One region of the Streptomyces sp. NPDC058001 genome, then DNA from elsewhere that is predicted to be linked to it. Evidence: riboswitches for the same ligand, from Rfam matches in the RefSeq annotation. Region 1 holds a riboswitch; each other region holds the start of a gene.
What was found. Region 1 has a riboswitch for cobalamin ahead of ACFVT5_RS12125 (ABC transporter substrate-binding protein). Riboswitches for the same ligand answer to the same signal wherever they lie in the genome.
Positions count from the first base shown of each region.

Region 2: linked by a shared signal. The riboswitch ahead of ACFVT5_RS31165 (ribonucleoside-diphosphate reductase subunit alpha) and the one ahead of ACFVT5_RS12125 (ABC transporter substrate-binding protein) in region 1 are both predicted to bind cobalamin.
Region 3: linked by a shared signal. The riboswitch ahead of ACFVT5_RS16720 (CbtB-domain containing protein) and the one ahead of ACFVT5_RS12125 (ABC transporter substrate-binding protein) in region 1 are both predicted to bind cobalamin.

Region 1 covers NZ_JBHVQT010000004.1:517,143-523,408, reverse strand. The annotation lists gene ACFVT5_RS12130 (APC family permease) at 1-2,134, opposite strand, end outside; cobalamin riboswitch at 2,312-2,439, shown strand; gene ACFVT5_RS12125 (ABC transporter substrate-binding protein) at 2,696-3,712, shown strand; gene ACFVT5_RS12120 (FecCD family ABC transporter permease) at 3,772-4,839, shown strand; gene ACFVT5_RS12115 (ABC transporter ATP-binding protein) at 4,836-5,621, shown strand; gene ACFVT5_RS12110 (GNAT family N-acetyltransferase) at 5,618-5,902, opposite strand; gene ACFVT5_RS12105 (DNA-binding protein) at 5,932-6,266, shown strand, end outside.
Region 2 covers NZ_JBHVQT010000013.1:238,672-244,937, forward strand. The annotation lists gene ACFVT5_RS31150 (carbon starvation CstA family protein) at 93-2,225, shown strand; gene ACFVT5_RS31155 (YbdD/YjiX family protein) at 2,225-2,425, shown strand; gene ACFVT5_RS31160 (hypothetical protein) at 2,454-3,251, opposite strand; cobalamin riboswitch at 3,315-3,484, shown strand; gene ACFVT5_RS31165 (ribonucleoside-diphosphate reductase subunit alpha) at 3,620-6,007, shown strand; gene ACFVT5_RS31170 (ribonucleotide-diphosphate reductase subunit beta) at 6,007-6,266, shown strand, end outside.
Region 3 covers NZ_JBHVQT010000006.1:270,490-276,755, forward strand. The annotation lists gene metE (5-methyltetrahydropteroyltriglutamate--homocysteine S-methyltransferase) at 1-1,812, shown strand, start outside; gene ACFVT5_RS16715 (CbtA family protein) at 1,909-2,667, opposite strand; gene ACFVT5_RS16720 (CbtB-domain containing protein) at 2,690-2,911, opposite strand; cobalamin riboswitch at 2,947-3,095, opposite strand; gene ACFVT5_RS16725 (amidohydrolase) at 3,245-4,786, opposite strand; gene ACFVT5_RS16730 (winged helix-turn-helix transcriptional regulator) at 4,960-5,349, opposite strand; gene ACFVT5_RS16735 (NADPH-dependent F420 reductase) at 5,448-6,122, shown strand; gene ACFVT5_RS16740 (esterase-like activity of phytase family protein) at 6,257-6,266, opposite strand, start outside.

The sequences.
Region 1 (6,266 bases):
GTTCCGGGAGGATCACCGTGAGGGTGAGGTCGGGGTGCTGGCGGTGCAGGGCCTCGATGTAGTGGACGAGGGGGGCGACGGTCGCCCGGTAGGGGGAGACCACGATCTCCAGGGGGAGGTGGTCGCCCCACAACGTCCAGTACGCGCGCACCCGTTCGGCCTCCTCGGGCGTGAGGCTGATGTGGAGGGCGAGTACCGGTTGCCGGAGTGACGCCGCGTAGGCGAGGGCGCGCATGCCCGCCAGGTCGAGGGTCGCGAGGGCGACGACCGACAGGTTCCGGATCTCCTCGGGCGACTCCTCGTTCTCACCGTTGTCCCCCTTGTCTCCCTTGTCCCCGCCCTTCTCGGTTCCCTCCGGAGGCTCGTCATGGCGCACCGGTACGCAAGGCGGGCCCTCCGCGCCGGGTGCCGGCAGTTCCACCGTGTGCGGGCGCAGCCGCAACGCCTCCCGGACCGTCGCGTAATGGTGGCGGATCCGCAGCGTCACCAGCAGGAAGAGGCCGACGGCGACGATCGCCACCCACGCGCCCGAGGTGAACTTGCTGATACCCGCGGTGATGAACACCACGGCCGACAGGAGACCCCCCACCGCGTTGAAGCACATGCTCTTGCGCCAGTGCCGGTCCCGCAGCCGCCACCAGTGCACGACCATCCCGGCCTGCGAGAGCGTGAAGGCGAGGAAGACGCCGACCGCGTACAGCGGGATCAGCGCCCCCGTCTGCCCGTTGAACGCCACGAAGACCAGGGCGGCGGCCAGCGACAGGACGATGATGCCGTTGCTGTAGGCGAGGCGGTCGCCCAGGCGCATGAAGGTCCGGGGCGCGTAGTCGTCCCGCGCCAGGAGGGACAGTACGCGCGGGAAGTCGTTGTACGCCGTGTTCGCGGCGAGGAGCAGCACGGCCGCGGTGGCCGCCTGCACGAAGACGTACATCCAGCCGGATCCGAAGCTGAGGTGCGCCAGTTGGGAGAGGATCGTCTCCTTGCCGCTGGGCACCACACCGGTGAGATGGATGACGACGATGATCCCGGCGAACATCGCGATGAGCAGCCCGACCATCCAGGTCAGCGTCGTACGGGCCTGCCGCCACTCGACGGGCTTGAACGCCGGTACCGCGTTGGAGATCGCCTCGATACCGGTCATCGCGGTGGCGCCGGACGAGAAGGCCCGCATGATCAGGAACAGCGTCGCGCCCTCGGTGGCTGTGACCGCCGGGGTCGGCTGCGGCCGGAAGTCAGTCCCCGCCGAGTCGACGAGCCCGGCCACGATGAGCGCGAACATCGCGACGATGAACGCGTACGTCGGCGCGGCGAACAGCGCGCCCGCCTGCCGGATACCGCGCAGATTGCCCGCGAGCAGAACGACGATCACGACGACGCCGATGAGCACCGTGTCCGAGGCCAGCGAGGGAATCGCCGAGGTGATGGCCGCCACGCCCGAGGCGATCGACACCGCGACGGTCAGCACGTAGTCGGTCATCAGACCCGCCGCGGCGACCAGACCGGCCACCGGGCCCAGATTGTCGCCGGCCACGATGTACGAGCCACCGCCGTGCGGGTACGCGCGGATCGTCTGCCGGTACGACAGGCCGACCGCCAGCATCAGGAACACGATCGCGGCGGAGATCGGGAACGAGTACGCGAGCCCCGCCGTGCCCGCGAGCACGAGGACCGCGAGCATCGCCTCGGGACCGTACGCGACCGACGACAGCGCGTCGGCGGACAGCACGGGCAGCGCGACGAGCTTGCGCATCCGCTCGGACACCAGGGCGGAACTCTTCAGCGGTGTACCGAGGAGGATCCGCCGGCTCCACGCCCCGGCGCGCCCCAGCCGCCCGGCGGGCGGCTCCTCCTCCTCGTCGATCTGCTCGCCCGGCATACGCGCCCCCAAGGGCGTCAGGGCCACCAGACGTCCGAACCGGGCGGGTTGGAGCTGCGCCCGCGGCGGGAACTTCCCCAGGTCGGGGTCCACGGGCAGCGCGCGACGCCATGTCTCGGGCGGCGCGGACACCTCACCCCACTCGCGGCCCACCTGGCGCAGGGCGCGTTGCTGTTCCTCGTCCAGTTCCAGCAGTCGCGCGGCGGGTCCGGGCGGCCCCGCCGACGCCGCGTCCCGACCTCCGGATGTTTCGGTCACGAGCGGCAGTGTGGTCGATCAAGGTCACGCGGGCGTCCTGACATGCCGTAGGCCGGACCGGGAGCCGGGAGCCGGGAGCCGGGAGCCGGGAGCCGGGAGCCGGGAGCCGGGAGCCATGGCCGGATGACGGGGCGTGTGCGCCGGGTGCGATGATGCTCGGCGACAAGGCGACGGCGGACGAGGAAGCCGGTGTGAATCCGGCGCGGTCCCGCCACTGTGATCGGCGAGCGAGTCCCATACGAGGCCACTGCCCGGAAACGGGTGGGAAGGCCGGGACGAGCCTCGACCCGAGAGCCAGGAGACTCACGCGGTCGCCACCTCGATGAACCCAGGGCGGATTTCCCTGGAGGAGGGTGGTTCGGCATGCCTGCTAGGCAACCCGGGGACGGGACCGCCGACAGACCGATCGCCGCGAAACCGATCGCCGCGAAACCGCCGGGGCCATTGGTGCCCGTGCCCGTGCCAGTGCCCCTGCTTGTGCCCGTGCCGTGTGGCCCGCCCTTCGTCCAGGGACGCGCGATGACCGCCGGAACCCCCCTCCGCCCTGAGAGGAACCGTCCCATGACGACGGGCATACGCTCGCTCTCCCTGCCCCGGCGCCTGCGCCTGCCGCTCCCCCTGCTCCTGGCCTCGGTCCTGCTGGCATCCGGCTGCGGCGGAAGCGCCGGGGAGAAATCCGGCGACGCGGAGGGACCGGCCGTGAAGGGCTTCCCGGTCACCGTCTCCAACTGCGGTGTGAAGACGACGTACGAGCGACCGCCCCGGCGCGCGGTCTCGCTGAACCAGCACGCGACCGAGGTGATGCTCGCCCTCGGTCTGGAGAAGTCGGTGATCGGTACGGGCTATCTCGACGACGCGGTCCTCCCCGCGTACCGACCCGCGTACGACAAGATCAAGGTGCTCGCCAAGGAGTACCCGTCCTACGAGGCGCTGCTCGCCGCCGAACCCGACTTCGTGTACGGCGGTTTCGCGTCCACCTTCGACGAGAAGGAGGGGCGCAGCCGGGACACGTTCACCAAGGCGGGGATCAACACCCGGCTGAATGGGGAGAGTTGTGCGTCCGGGGCCGTGACGATGTCCATGGTGGACAAGGAGATCCGGGATGTCGCCAAGGTTTTCGGCGTCCCGGAGCGGGCCGAGCGGCAGGTGAAGGCGCTGCACACCACGCTGGACGGAGTCGACGGCCGCCTCGACGGCGTGGATCCGGTCAAGCTCTTCGTGTACGACAGCGGCGACAAGACCGCCTTCACCGCGGGCGGTACGGGCATCGGCAACGCCATGATCGAGCGGGCCGGCGCGACGAACCTCTTCGCCGACGTCGACAAGGCGTTCGGTGATGTGTCGTTCGAGCAGGTGGCCGATCGGGCGCCGGACGTCATCCTCATCTATGACTACGGTGACCAGACCGTCGAGCAGAAGAAGAAGTTCCTGCTCACCAACCCGGCGTTGCGGGATGTGCCCGCGATCAAGAACGAGCGGTTCGCGGTGCTGCCCCTGTCGTCCACCGTGCTGGGCGTACGGGTACCCGCGGCGGTGGAGTCGCTGGCCCGGCAACTCCATCCGGAACGCTTCCGGTGACCGGAGCGAGCGAGACGACCGGAGTGGGGGAGACGACCGGGGCGGCCGGGACGACCGAGGTGCCGGTACCCATACCCGTACCGGCTTCGGCACCCACGTACCGCCGTCGTCGGATTCCCTACCCCCTGGTCCTGGCCGGGCTCGGTGCCCTCGTGCTGGTCGCGGCGACCTTCGGTATCGCGGCCGGTTCGATCGGCATTCCGGCGGGGGACGTCTGGGGCATCCTGCTCCACCAGGTCCATCCCGGTCTGGTCGAACCGACCTGGTCGGCGGCGCGCGAGACCATCGTCACGGATGTCCGGCTGCCCCGCGTGCTGCTCTGCGCGGTGGTCGGGGCGGGTCTTTCGGTGGCCGGTATGGCGTTGCAGGCGCTGGTCCGCAATCCGCTCGCCGACCCGATGCTGCTTGGCGTGTCCTCCGGCGCGAGCGTCGGCGCGGTTCTCGTCCTGGTCTTCAACCTGACGCTGTTCGGTGCGTTCTCGCTGCCGATCGCCGCCTTCTGCGGTGCGCTGGCGGCGCTGATCGCGGTGTACTTCCTCGCCCGTTCCGGCGGCCGGATGACCACCGTACGGCTTGTGTTGGCGGGCGTGGCCATGGCCGAGGTGCTGTCGGCGGTGGCCAGCTTCCTCATCGTCACCTCGAACGATCCGCACAAGACGCAGTCGGCGCTCCGCTGGATGCTCGGCGGGGTGGCCGGCACCACCTGGACGATGGTGTGGATTCCGGCGGGCGCGGTGCTGCTCGGCACCGCCGTACTGCTGGGTGTCTGCCGCCCGTTGAATCTGCTGCTCGCGGGGGAGGAGGCGGCCACGGCGCTGGGCCTGGACGTGCACCGCTTCCGGGCCGCGCTGTTCACGCTGGTCGCGCTGATGATCGGCACGATCGTCGCGGTCAGCGGCCAGATCGGTTTCGTCGGCCTGATCATGCCGCATGTCGTACGGCTCCTGGTGGGCGCCGACCATCGCCGTGCGCTGCCGGCCGCCGCACTGCTGGGCGCCGCGTTCCTGATCGCCGCCGATCTGGCCGCGCGCACGCTGATGAGGCCCGAGGAGATTCCCGTAGGCATTCTCACGGCGCTGGTCGGCGGCCCGTTCTTCCTCTGGCTGATGCGCGGGAGGTCGGTATGACGGACTCACTCGAACCCGGCACGCTGGACATCGACGCCGTCTCGGTGGTCGTCGACGGCCGGCCCCTCGTCCACGAGGTGTCCTTGGCGGTGGCTCCGGGCGAGGTGGTCGGTCTGGTCGGTCCGAACGGCGCCGGCAAATCCACCCTCCTGCGGACGGTGTACCGCGCGCTGCGCCCCACGTACGGGCGGGTCCTCGTGGACGGCGCCGATGTCTGGCGGACGCCCGGCAAACGCCTGGCCCGGCGACTGGCCGCCGTACCGCAGGACCACGCGGGCGACTTCGAACTCACCGTGTACGAGGTGGTCGCCATGGGCCGTACCCCGCACAAACGCCCCTTCGAGGGCGACGACTCCGACGACCGCGCCCTCGTCACGGCCGCGCTGACGGAACTCGACGCCGCCCACCTCGCGGACGCGCCCTTCGACCGGCTGTCGGGCGGTGAGAAGCAACGCGTCCTGATCGCCCGCGCGCTTGCCCAGCGGGCCGGGACGATGGTCCTTGACGAGCCGACCAACCACCTTGATCTGCGGCACCAGTTGGACGCGCTCCGGCTCGTCCGCCGCCTCGGTGTCACGGCCGTCGTCGCGCTGCACGACCTCAATCTCGCCGCGACGTTCTGCGACCGGCTCTGTGTCCTGGACGCCGGCCGGGTGGTCACCATGGGCACTCCCGCGGAGGTCCTGACCCCCGCGCTGCTGTCGGAGGTGTACCGGGTCGAGGCGGACATCACCGCGCACCCGCGCACGGGTGTGCCCCAGGTGACGCTGCTCTCCGGCTAGCGATCCGTCCGGAGCGGGCGGCGGTAGCGGAGTTTGTTGAGGGGGGCTCCGCCGGTGGTGTCGATGACGGCCGTGCCGTCCGCGTGCCAGCCGGCGGCCTCGTAGAAGCGCCGGGCGCGTTCATTGCGTTCCAGGACCCAGAGGGTGGCGTGCGGGTACGCGGCCTCTTCGAGCGCCGTCAACACGGCTCCCATCAGCTGCCGTCCGACGCCGGTGCCCCAATTACCGGGCAGGGCGTAGAGCGTACTTTGAACAGATTGTTCAACATAATTCGTTGACATCGGTTCGTGTGCAGCCGCATTCTTGTCCCATGGAAGCCATCGATCCCTTCACGCCCCCGAGGCCCGAACAGGCGCGTGCGCAGCGTGTGTACGCGGCTCTGTTCCGGATCGCCGAGCGGCACGCGGCCACCGATGAGCAGCGCCGTAGGCAGGTGCACCCGTCGGTCCTCGGTCCGCATGAGGCTGTACGGCTCGTGGCGTTCCTGCTCAGTGGGGCCGCGCTGCCCGATGACGGTGAACCGGCCGTGGACCACGCCGACATCACCGCCGCGTTGAGCCTCGTACCGCTGGTGCGGGGCGAGTTGGACGAACTCGAAGCCGGGCTCCTGAGGATGGCCAGGGGGCGCGACATGACGTGGCAGGA
Region 2 (6,266 bases), on a different contig from region 1:
TTCGCCACGGCCGGTTCGGTGCGCGGTGTGGCGCGGGTCCTCTTCCTGTCCTACGGTCCTTCCGTCTCATCTTGGACGGGAGGACCCCCACCGTGCGTAGCACTTCTCCCCGGACCGTCGTCGTCTGGATACTCGTCGCCCTGGTCGGTGCCACCGGCTGGGCCGTCCTCGCCCTCTCCCGGGGCGAGGACGTGTCGGCGGCCTGGATGGTGGCGGCGGCACTCGGCTCGTACGCCATCGCCTACCGCTTCTACGCGAAGTTCATCGCGCGCCGCGTTCTGAAGGTCGACCGAACCCGGGCGACGCCCGCCGAACGGCTCGACAACGGCATCGACTTCCACCCCACCGACCGGCGCGTCCTGCTCGGTCATCACTTCGCCGCCATCGCGGGCGCGGGACCACTGGTCGGACCCGTACTCGCCGCACAGATGGGGTACTTGCCCGGCACCATCTGGATCGTCGCGGGGGTGATCTTCGCGGGAGCCGTGCAGGACATGGTCGTCCTGTTCTGCTCGACCCGGCGCGACGGGCGTTCCCTGGGCCAGATGGCCCGTGAGGAGATCGGCCCGTTCGGCGGCGCCGCCGCGCTGCTCGCCGCCTTCGCCATCATGATCATCCTGCTCGGGGTACTGGCCCTGGTGATCGTGAACGCGCTCGCCGAGTCGCCCTGGGGCACCTTCTCCATCGCGATGACCGTACCGATCGCCCTGCTGATGGGCTTCTATCTGCGGGTGCTGCGCCCCGGCCGGGTCAGCGAGGTCTCGCTGATCGGTATCGCGCTGCTGCTCCTGGCGCTCGTCGCGGGCCGCTGGGTCGCCGAGTCGTCCTGGGCCGAGGCGTTCACACTGGCCCCGTCCACGCTGGTGATCTGCCTGGTGGTGTACGGGTTCGTCGCCTCGGTACTGCCCGTGTGGATGCTGCTGGCGCCGCGCGACTACCTCTCCACCTTCATGAAGATCGGCACGATCGCGCTGCTCGCGCTCGGTGTGGTCTTCTCGCTGCCGACGCTGAAGATGGACGCGGTCACGGAGTTCGCCTCGCGCGGTGACGGCCCGGTCTTCGCGGGCTCGCTGTTCCCGTTCGTCTTCATCACCATCGCCTGCGGCGCCCTGTCGGGCTTCCACGCGCTGATCTCCTCGGGCACCACACCGAAGATGATCCAGAAGGAGTCCCAGATCCGGATGATCGGATACGGGTCGATGCTGATGGAGTCATCGGTGGCCGTGATGGCCCTGATCGCGGCCTGCATCATCGACCCCGGGCTGTACTTCGCGATGAACGCGCCGGCCGGGGTCATCGGCGACTCGGTGCAGTCCGCGTCGCAGGCGGTCGCCGGGTTCGGCTACACGATCTCGCCGGAGGACCTGGCCGCCGCCGCCAAGGCCGTCGAGGAAGAGTCGCTGCTGTCCCGCACCGGCGGTGCCCCGACGCTCGCGGTCGGCGTCTCGGAGATCTTCTCGAAGGTGACCGGGGACGGACTGCGGGCGTTCTGGTACCACTTCGCGATCATGTTCGAGGCGCTCTTCATCCTGACCGCCCTGGACGCCGGTACGCGCGTGGGCCGCTTCATGCTCCAGGACATGCTCGGCAATGTGTACAAGCCGTTCCGCAACATAAGCTGGAAGCCGGGGCTCGTCCTGACCAGCGCGATCGTGGTGGCGCTGTGGGGCTACTTCCTCTGGGTCGGCGTGCACGAGCCGCTGGGCGGGATCAACCAGCTCTTCCCGGTCTTCGGTATCGCCAACCAGCTCCTCGCGGCCGTCGCGCTCGCCGTCTGCACGACCCTCCTGGTGAAGTCCGGTCGGCTCAAGTGGGCCTGGGTGACCGGGGTTCCGCTGATCTGGGACGCGACGGTGACGCTCACCGCGAGCTGGCAGAAGGTGTTCTCCAGCGATCCGCGGGTGGGCTTCTTCCAGCAGCGCGCGAACTACCAGGACGGCATCGACGCGGGCAAGGTCCTGCCGCCCGCCAAGACCATGGACGACATGCACACGGTGGTCACCAACTCCACCGTGGACGGCGTCCTCACGGCCGCCCTCGCGCTGCTCATCGTGATCGTGATCGCCGACGCGGCATGGGTCTGCGTCCGGCACATCCGTAACCCTGAGGCGAGCCGGCTCAGCGAGACACCGTACGTCGAGTCCAAGCTGGTCGCCCCGGACGGCCTGTTCGCCACTCCCCAGGAGAAGTTGGAGCTGGCGGCGGAAGCGGAGCGGGTGCCGTGATGCTGGTGCGCGGAGTGCGGGTACTGCGCTGGATGCGGTGGTACGTACGGGAGTTGACGGACGAGTCAGCGTACGACCGGTATGTCGCACACGTACGGAAAGACCATCCGGACGCGCCCGCGCCGTCCCGGCGAACCTTCGAACGGGAGCGGACGGACCGTCAGGAGGCGGACCCCCGACAGGGGTTCCGCTGCTGCTGACCGCACCCCGGCGGCGCGTGGGAAGTCGTCACCCGGTACCCGGTGGCGCGGGCATGTCGTACAAGCGCTGTGCGACGCGCCGCGCCACCAGGGCCGCCCAGCGCTTCGCCTTCTCCTCGCCGGTGGCCTCGCCGACGCCGAGCAGCACCGTGCCGACCCGGGCCCACACCGTGTACCGGGGCCCGGTGCCGTCGGTGCCCAGGGTCTCCTCGCGGACCAGGATCGCCTCGTCGCCCAGTCCGCCCAGCCGCCGCACCTCGTGCCGCACGGGCGTGGCGGCCCCGTTCGAGTCGGCGTCGTACGCCGCGCAGTACGCGTACAGGTCGTACTGGAGCCGCAGATAGCGTCCGGCGTCCCGCACGGGCATCGAGATCAGCCGCTGGATCACCAGCGCATCGGGCGCCGCACCCGGCTCCCCCGCGTCCTCGGGCCGCGCCCAGGCGACGGCCGCGTCACGCGCGCTGCTCCCCCGGTACTCCGGCAACTCCTCGCGGTACGCGGTGATCCGGGGCCCGGGGTGCTGCTGGGCGCACTCCGACCAGACGCCGGGCCGGTATGCGGGGTTCGCGTCGAACCAGCCCTCGCGGGGGCCGTCGTCGTACGCCTTCAGGCCCCGGGCGAACTCCGCTCGCGGGACGAGCGCGCCGGCCAACTCCGTGTCCGTGAAGACGCGTTCCGGGTCGGCGGAAGCGTCCGCTCCGGGGGCGGTGCCGGCAGCCGCGCCGGGCGTCGTCCGTGCCGCCCCGGCGCCTCCCACGGGCCGCTCGCCGCCCCCGCAGGCCGCCGCCGTCATGGACAGTGCGAGCGCCGCCACAAGGGCCGCCACGGGCCGTCTCCGTGCCCCCACAGGCCCTCCCCACGCCGTCAGTTCCTGGCCTCCGGGACTCTATCCGACACAACATGTGGGGGTGCTTCCCGGACCCGGCACAAGATGTATGCTCATGCTCGCTGTCGCCGCAGGGGAATCCGGTGCAAGTCCGGAACTGTCCCGCAACGGTGTACTGGTCCGCATTCGCGCACCCGTGAGTCCGATGACCTGCCGACGGCGTACCCGGTCCGACCGGTCCGGGTACCGACATGACGTCCGGGCCCCGAGGAATGGGTCGGTGGACGCGGCGCGCCGCCGCACGCGGCCACGTCCGCGTGCCCCGCTCCCCCGTCCGAGGCCCAGAGCCGAGCGAGGGAGAGCTTCACGTGACCATCGCGCCAGCCGATCCGGCCTCAGTGACCGTTCCGGTGAATGCGACTGTTCCGGCGGACGACGGTCCCGGTGCCGCGCTGCTGCGCACCCTGACCGCCCTGACGGCCGACCTTCCCGGCGCCGACCCGGGACGCGTCGCCGCCGCCGCGCTCCGGGGACGCTCCGCCCGCGCGGACCGTGCCGAACTGCGGGAGCTGGCGACCGAGTCGGCCGCCGGTCTCATCTCCGAGGACCCGGTCTACTCCCGGCTCGCCGCCCGGCTGCTCACCATCGGCATCGCCGAGGAAGCCGCGTCGCAGGGCGTGCGCTCCTTCTCGGACTCGGTCGCGACCGGTCACCGCGAGGGCCTGATCGCGGACCGCACGGCCGCGTTCGTCACCCTGCACGCGAAGCGTCTCGACGCGCTGATCGACGTCCACGCGGACGACCGCTTCGGCTACTTCGGGCTGCGCACCCTGCACAGCCGCTATCTGCTGCGGCACCCGATCACCCGGAAGGTGGTCGAGACCCCGCAGCACTTCATGCTGCGCGTCGCGTCCGGACTCGCCGAGGACGACAGCGCCCGCGCGGTGGACGAGGTCGCCGCGCTCTACGGTCTGATGAGCCGCCTCGACTACCTTCCCTCCTCCCCCACGCTCTTCAACTCCGGTACCCGCCACCCGCAGATGTCGTCCTGCTATCTCCTGGACTCCCCCCTGGACGAGCTGGACTCCATCTACGACCGCTACCACCAGGTGGCCCGCCTGTCGAAGCACGCGGGCGGTATCGGCCTCTCCTACTCCCGGGTGCGCGCCCGGGGTTCGCTGATCCGCGGCACCAACGGCCACTCCAACGGCATCGTCCCGTTCCTGAAAACCCTCGACGCCTCCGTGGCCGCCGTGAACCAGGGCGGCCGGCGCAAGGGCGCGGCGGCGGTCTACCTGGAGACCTGGCACTCCGACATCGAGGAGTTCCTCGAACTGCGGGACAACACCGGCGAGGACGCCCGGCGCACCCACAATCTCAACCTCGCGCACTGGATCCCCGACGAGTTCATGCGCCGGGTCGCCGCCGACGCCCCCTGGTCGCTGTTCTCGCCGGCCGACGTGCCCGAACTGGTCGACCTGTGGGGCGACGCGTTCGACACCGCGTACAAAGCCGCCGAAGCCGCGGGCCTGGCGAGGAAGACGATCCCCGCGCGGGACCTGTACGGCCGGATGATGCGCACCCTCGCGCAGACCGGCAACGGCTGGATGACCTTCAAGGACGCCGCCAACCGCACCGCGAACCAGACCGCCGAGCCCGGCCACACCGTGCACTCCTCGAATCTGTGCACGGAGATCCTTGAGGTCACCGACGACGGCGAGACGGCCGTCTGCAACCTCGGCTCGGTCAACCTGGGCGCGTTCGTCACGCCGGGCTCCGGCGACGGCATCGACTGGGAGCGCCTGGACGACGCGGTACGGACCGCCGTGACCTTCCTGGACCGGGTCGTGGACATCAACTACTACCCGACCGAGCAGGCCGGCCGTTCCAACGCCAAGTGGCGCCCGGTGGGCCTCGGCGCGATGGGCCTCCAGGACGTCTTCTTCCGCCTGCGGCTGCCCTTCGACTCGGCCGCCGCCCGCGCCCTGTCCACCCGGATCGCCGAGCGGATCATGCTCGCCGCGTACGAGGCGTCGGCGGACCTCGCCGAGCGGAGCGGCCCCCTCCCTGCCTGGGAGAAGACACGCACCGCGCGCGGGGTGCTGCACCCCGACCACTACGGTGCCGAACTGACCTGGCCCGAGCGCTGGACGGCCCTGCGGGAACGTATCGCCACGACCGGGATGCGTAATTCACTGCTCCTCGCCATCGCGCCGACCGCGACCATCGCGTCCATCGCCGGGGTGTACGAGTGCATTGAGCCGCAGGTCTCCAACCTCTTCAAGCGCGAGACGCTGAGCGGGGAGTTCCTCCAGGTCAACGCCTATCTGGTGGAGGACCTGAAGCGGCTCGGGGTGTGGGACGCGCGCACCCGTGAGGCGCTGCGCGACGCCAGCGGCTCGGTCCAGGGCTTCGCGTGGATCCCCGCCGACGTCAGGGAGCTGTACCGCACGGCGTGGGAGATCCCGCAGCGCGGCCTCATCGACATGGCGGCGGACCGCACCCCGTTCCTCGACCAGTCGCAGTCCCTGAACCTGTTCCTTCAGACGCCGACCATCGGGAAGCTCAGCTCGATGTACGCGTACGCGTGGCAGCGGGGGCTGAAGACGACGTACTACCTGCGGTCGCGCCCGGCGACCCGGATCGCCCGCGCCGCCCAGGCCACCGCCCCCATCCCCGTACAGCAGCCGGCGCCCGACGCGGACGCGGTCGCCTGCTCCCTGGAGAACCCCGAGTCCTGCGAGGCATGCCAGTAATGACCACCGCTTCTGAACCCGCCGCCGAGAAGAACCTGCTGGACCCGGGGTTCGAGCTGACGCTCCGGCCCATGCGGTACCCGGACTTCTACGAGCGCTACCGGGACGCGATCAAGAACACCTGGACCGTCGAGGAGGTCGACCTCCACTCGGACGTCGCCGACCTCGCGAAGCTGTCGCCCGGTGAGCAGCACATGATCGGACGCCTGGTCGCCTTCTTCGCGACGGGCGACTCGATCGTGGCGAACAACCTGGTGCT
Region 3 (6,266 bases), on a different contig from region 1:
ACCTACCTCCTGCTGGCCAAGCCCGCCCCGGGCGCGCCGACGGACTTCGAACCGTTGACCCTGCTGGACCGGCTGCTGCCGGTGTACGCCGAGATCCTCGCCGATCTGCGCGCGGCCGGCGCGGAATGGGCGCAGTTGGACGAGCCCGCCCTCGTCCAGGACCGCACCCCGGCCGAGTTGAACGCCGCCACACGCGCCTACCGGGAGCTGGGCGGTCTCACTGACCGGCCGAAGCTCCTGGTCGCCTCGTACTTCGACCGGCTCGGCGACGCGCTGCCGGTGCTGGCCAAGGCTCCGGTCGACGGTCTCGCCCTGGACTTCACCGAGGCCGCCGCCAACCTGGACGCCCTGGCCGCCGTGGGCGGACTCCCCGACAAGCGCCTGGTCGCGGGCGTGGTCAACGGCCGCAACGTCTGGGTGAACGACCTGGAGAAGTCCCTGTCCACACTCGGCACCCTGCTCGGCCTCGCCGACCGGGTCGACGTGTCGGCCTCCTGCTCCCTGCTGCATGTGCCGCTCGACTCGGCACTGGAGCGGGACATCGAGCCGCAGATCCTGCGCTGGCTCGCCTTCGCCCGCCAAAAGTCGGCCGAGATCGTCACCCTGGCCAAGGGTCTCGCGCAGGGCACCGACACGATCGCCGCCGAACTCGCCGCGAACCGCGCGGACCTGGCCTCCCGGGCGGGCTCGCCGATCACGCGTGACCCGGCGGTACGGGCCCGTGCCGGCGCCGTGACGGAGGCCGACGCCCACAGGTCCGAGCCGTACGGCGAACGGGCCGGAGCCCAGCGGGCCCATCTCGGCCTGCCGCTGCTGCCGACCACCACCATCGGCTCCTTCCCGCAGACCGGCGAACTGCGCACCGCCCGCGCCGACCTGCGGGCCGGACGTATCGACACCGCGGGGTACGAGGAGCGCATCAGGGCGGAGATCCAGGAGGTGATCTCCTTCCAGGAGAAGACCGGTCTGGACGTCCTGGTGCACGGCGAGGCCGAACGCAACGACATGGTCCAGTACTTCGCCGAACAGCTCACCGGATACCTGGCCACGCAGCACGGCTGGGTGCAGTCCTACGGCACCCGCTATGTCCGTCCGCCGATCCTGGCCGGCGACATCTCGCGGCCCGAGCCGATGACGGTGCGCTGGACGACGTACGCCCAGTCCCTCACCGATCGCCCGGTCAAGGGCATGCTCACCGGCCCGGTCACCATGCTCGCCTGGTCCTTCGTCCGCGACGAACAGCCCCTCGGCGACACCGCCCGCCAGGTCGCCCTCGCGCTACGCGACGAAGTCAACGACCTTGAGACGGCCGGGACTTCGGTGATCCAGGTCGATGAACCCGCCCTGCGCGAAACGCTCCCGCTGCGCACGGCCGACCGCCCGGCCTACCTGGCGTGGGCCACCGAGGCGTTCCGGCTCAGTACGAGTGGCGTGCGTCCGGCCACGCAGATCCATACGCATATGTGCTACGCCGAGTTCGGGGACGTCGTCCAGGCCATCGACGACCTCGACGCCGATGTCATCAGCCTGGAGGCCGCCCGCTCGCACATGCAGGTCGCCCGCGAACTCGCCGCCCACGGCTACCCGCGCGAGGCGGGACCCGGGGTGTACGACATCCACTCGCCGCGGGTGCCGAGTACGGAGGAGGCGGCCGAACTGCTGCGGATCGGACTCAAGGCCATTCCCGCCGAACGGCTGTGGGTGAATCCCGACTGCGGCCTGAAGACCCGTGGATGGCCCGAGACCCGCGCCGCACTGGAGAACCTGGTCACCGCCGCCCGCACCGTCCGCGCGGAACTCCCCGCGTCCTGACGACTGGACCGTCGTCCTTACGACGGGACCGGCCGGGGAGGGGTCTTCGGCTCCCTCCCCGGTTCCGCAAGTCCTCACTCGTACGGTGGCGTTCGGTCAGTGGGGCGCGGCGACCGTCCGGCCCGCAGTGACTGTCGCGGGCTTGGGATTCAGCAGCCGCTCGGCCAACTCCCCGAAGACCAGGCCGAATCCGCCCCACAGGGTGATCTGGATGGCCAGTGCGGAGACCCGGAACCGCCACAGCACGGTGGCCGGGAAGTCGGCGGGAACCTCGTTGATGACGGGCAGGAACGCGTACGCGAGTCCGATCGCGAGGGCGAAGGCGGCCACCGCGGTGACCGTGGCGTACCAGGTGCCCAGCTTCGGTGCGAGCCGCTTGCCGAGCAGGGTGGCGGCCACGGCGATCAGGACGCTGAGCAGCGCCATCAGCAGGTACAGGGTGGTCCGCTTGCCGATGGTGTCGCCGTTGCCGACCGCGGGCGGGTTGGCCGGGTACTTCAGGAACGGCACGACGTACACGGCGAGCAGGGCGCAGCCGGACAGCAACAGCGCGGTGGCCCGCGCACCGAAGTGGCCGACCCGGCCGTGCGCGAAGCAGTAGGCGAGGGCGGCGATGCCACCGAAGGCGATCCCGTAGATCAGGACACCGGTGGCCAGGCCCGCGGTGGACTGCAAGGAGCGGGAGACGAGTTCGACCTCGTGCTCGTGCCCTGAGGCGTGGGCCTCCTCGAAGCCGATCGCCTTGTCGACGTACGGTTCGCCGAGGAAGTAGGCGACGACCAGGGCGAGTACGCCGGCGGTGAGGCCGGCGAGCATGCCGCGTACGAGGAGATTTCTTACCGTTGCGGAGTTCATGTAGGTGTCGGTTTCCCTTGCGTCAGTGGCAGGGGAAGCCGAGGAGGTGGCGGGCGTCGTGCACCCATTCGTGGACGTCTTCGCCGGAGACCACGGCGGTGGCGCCCTGCTCGGCGCCGACGAAGTAGAGCAGGACCAGCATCAGAATGCCGAAGAAAACCGCCCACGGGACGATCGCGCCGATCGGCAGCTTGGCGGGGAGAGCGGGGGTGGTGACGGCCGGCGGGGCGACATGCTGCGCCATGGCGGGGCCTCCTCTGGGAGTTCGCGTCCCATCTCGGTGGTGCACTGGACGACGGCTACGGGTCTGACTCGCCCCCCTCGCACAAGGGATGGCACACAGTGGCGCGACCGTTCCGGATTCTCACCGGCTTCCGTCCTGCCGTCGTCGATATCGCACCGACGGTACCGCCTGGCGGGTACCTGGCCAAGACCGTGCCACCTGGTGTGATCCAGCCGACTGATCCGGCATCTGGCGTGGTTCTGGACGTTCAGGACCACCAGGGCCGCGCGACGCGGGTCGACGGCCCACCCCGACCGTCGCGCGCCATCGAATACACCGTCAGGAACCTTTCTCTCATGGCAGTACCGGCTCATGCGAGTACGGGCCATGGAGGTACGGGCCATGGGTCCACCGGCCGTCCGTCATCGTGGCGTGCACGGGCATGGCGCGCAGCGTGTCCAGGTCGGCCGACAGCGGGTCCACCTCCACGACCACCAGATCGGCGGCGTCCCCGACCCTGATGAGCCGTCGCCCGCGGGCCGCCGCGACGAGCGCGTCCCGTACGGACAGGCGCTGTTCCGGGTGCCAGGCGGGGCGGGCGTCGTCGGTGCGGCTGACGGCCGAGGCGATGGCGAGCCAGGGGTCGAGCGGCGAGACGGGAGCGTCGGAGCCGAACTCCAGGCGGGCACCGGCGGCGAGCAGGTCGGCATAGGCGAAGGCCCGGTCGGTGCGCCCGGTCCAGTGCCGGTCCGCCACATCACGGTCGTCGGTCGCGTGCCGGGGCTGCACCCCCGCCGTGACGCCCAACTCCGCGAAGCGCGGCAGGTCTTCGGGGCTCAGCAACTGCGCGTGCTCGATCCTGCCCCGGCAGCGCACCGCGTCGAAGGCGTCCAGTGCCACGGTGTTGGCGTGGTCGCCGATGGCGTGTACCGCCGGTTCGATGCCGTGCGCGGCGGCCCGGCGCATGAGCCGCACCAACTCGTCCAGTGACGTCTGCGCGATGCCGTGGGCGCCGTCCGTGCCCTCAAGGCCCGGATAGAGGTCGTGGCACAGCGCGGTACGGGTGTTGAGCGAGCCGTCGGTGAAGAGCTTCAGCGGACCGACCCGTACCAGGCCCCCGGACGCGCCGATCTCGGACCCGGTGCGCAGTCCACGTTTCACGGCCGCGTCCAGGTGGCTCGGATAGACGGCGGCGGACACCCGTACGGCGGGCGTGGCCTCGGCCGAGCGACGCTCCCAGTCCCCGACCGCGTCGCCGTACTGGAAGTCGATGACACCGGTGATCCCGCGCGCGGCAGCGGCCCGGCAGGCGTCCGCGACCCAGCCGTCGACCACATCGGCCGGTGTCTCGGGAAGGACGGACAGGACCTCGTGGGCCTCGTGTTCCCTGACCAGACCGGTCGGATGGTCGGCGCGGCCGACCAGGGCGAGGCAGGCGGAGTTCAGCCATACGGCGTGCAGGTCGGCGCTGACCAGGACGGTCGGCCGGTCGGGCAGGGCCGAGTCGAGGAGCCGCTTGTGCGGGGCGTCGGGCCACAGCCCGTCGCGGAACCCGTACCCGAAGAGCACCGTGCGGCCGGGCTCCCGGCCGCCGTGGTCCCGCACGAGGTCGGCCACCGCCCGCGCGGAGGCGGTACCGGACAGGTCGAGGCGGTGCCGGGCACTCGCCCATTCCGCCATGTGCACATGCGCGTCCCACAACCCCGGAAGGAGTACGCGTCCTTCGAGGTCAAGCACCCTTTCGCCCTCGGCGGATGCCGCCCGTCCCCCGGTCCCGTCCACCTCCGTCACGACATGGGTGACCCTGCCGTCCGCCAGGCGCACGCGGGCGAGCGGTCCACCCGCGCCGAGCCGCACCCGGTCGAGCGTGAGCGCGGCGCTTGCGAAGTCCGTCATGAAGCCTCCATCTGCGACACCACGCGGTCTCGACAGGACCGCGCCGGATGAGACGACGATCATGGACCTGTCAGTGCCGCACGTCGACCCACCCGCCCCACCAGGGGCACACCGAGCACACTTCCCGCAACCGACCATCCACTTAACTAAACTTAGCCTTCCCTTACTTCGGGTCACTCGTACCGTCGGCCGTCGTCCGGCGCCGCGCTTTCCTGTGCCTCAAGAAGTTCGTCGCCGTGCTCGATCGTCCAGCGCCCGAGCGCCCGCATCGGACCGTCGACCAGGCTCTGCCCCAAACCGGTCAGGTCGTACTCGACCCGAGGCGGCGCCTCGGCGTACGCGTGCCGGCTGATCAGACCGCCGGCGAGCAATCGGTGCAATGCGTCCGTCAGCACCTTGTCGCTGATCCCGCCGATCGCGACGCGTAGTTCACGGCGCCGGTGCGGTCCCGAGCGCAGTGCGACCAGGACAACGGGGTCCCAGGTGTGGGCGAAGAGATCGGTGGCCGCGCGCAGTCGGCAATCGGCGACCAACTCATGACGGTGGGCATCGTGATCAGTCATCTCGCCACCCATCATCGCGCCCCCGAAGCACACCGATCGGTGCGTCACACCTTCTCTACCGTGGCCGTCCAACGATCACTGTGTGAGAGGGAGCGGCGATGCGCGTCGGGATTCTGGGAACGGGAACGCTGGCGACGGCTCTGGCCGAAGGCTGGGCTCGTGCGGGACATGAGGTGACGGTCGGCGGCCGGTCGCAGACCAAGGCACGGAACCTCGCCGACCGGTTGGGCGATGGGGTACGCGCTGCCGCGCCACGCGAGGCAGTCACGGGACGCGACGCGGTACTGCTCGCCGTGTCATCACATGGCGTCGAAAACATGCTGCGCGACGCGGGCGCGTCCGACGGCTCCCTCGCAGGGACGCCGTTGATCGATCCGACGAATGCCGTCGAACACGGAGTCGGTGTGTTGCTCACCGGACAGGATGAGTCGATGGCGCGACGCATCGCCGGACTCGCTCCGGGCGCGCATGTCGTCAAGGCGTTCCATCTCTTTCCCGCAGAGCAGTGGGTGAGACGTCCTGGCGGTGGCGAGCCGCAGGTGACGGTGGCGATGTGCGGTGACGATCCGGCGGCGCTACGGGTCGTCGGCGAACTGGTCCGTGCCGTCGGCGGGACGCCGGCCGTCCTGGGGTCCCTGGCGCGCGTCCGTCAGCTTGAGGAGGTCGCGGGTTTCGTCATCGGGCTGGCATTCAACGGCTTCGACCCCAACTCCGCGATCCCGCAAGCCCCTTCACCGACCGCACCGCCCGTCTCGCCCAGCACTTCCGCGTGACCGAGGCCAGCGAAAACCGCCACGTCGAACGCCGACTGACCACCGACCTCGGCCGCGCCACCTGGCGCCTACCCCATGGAGCCGCAGTCGGTGGCCAGTTGCCGTTATCGGTGGCCAGTCGCGTTTACTGGTTCTCAGCGGATG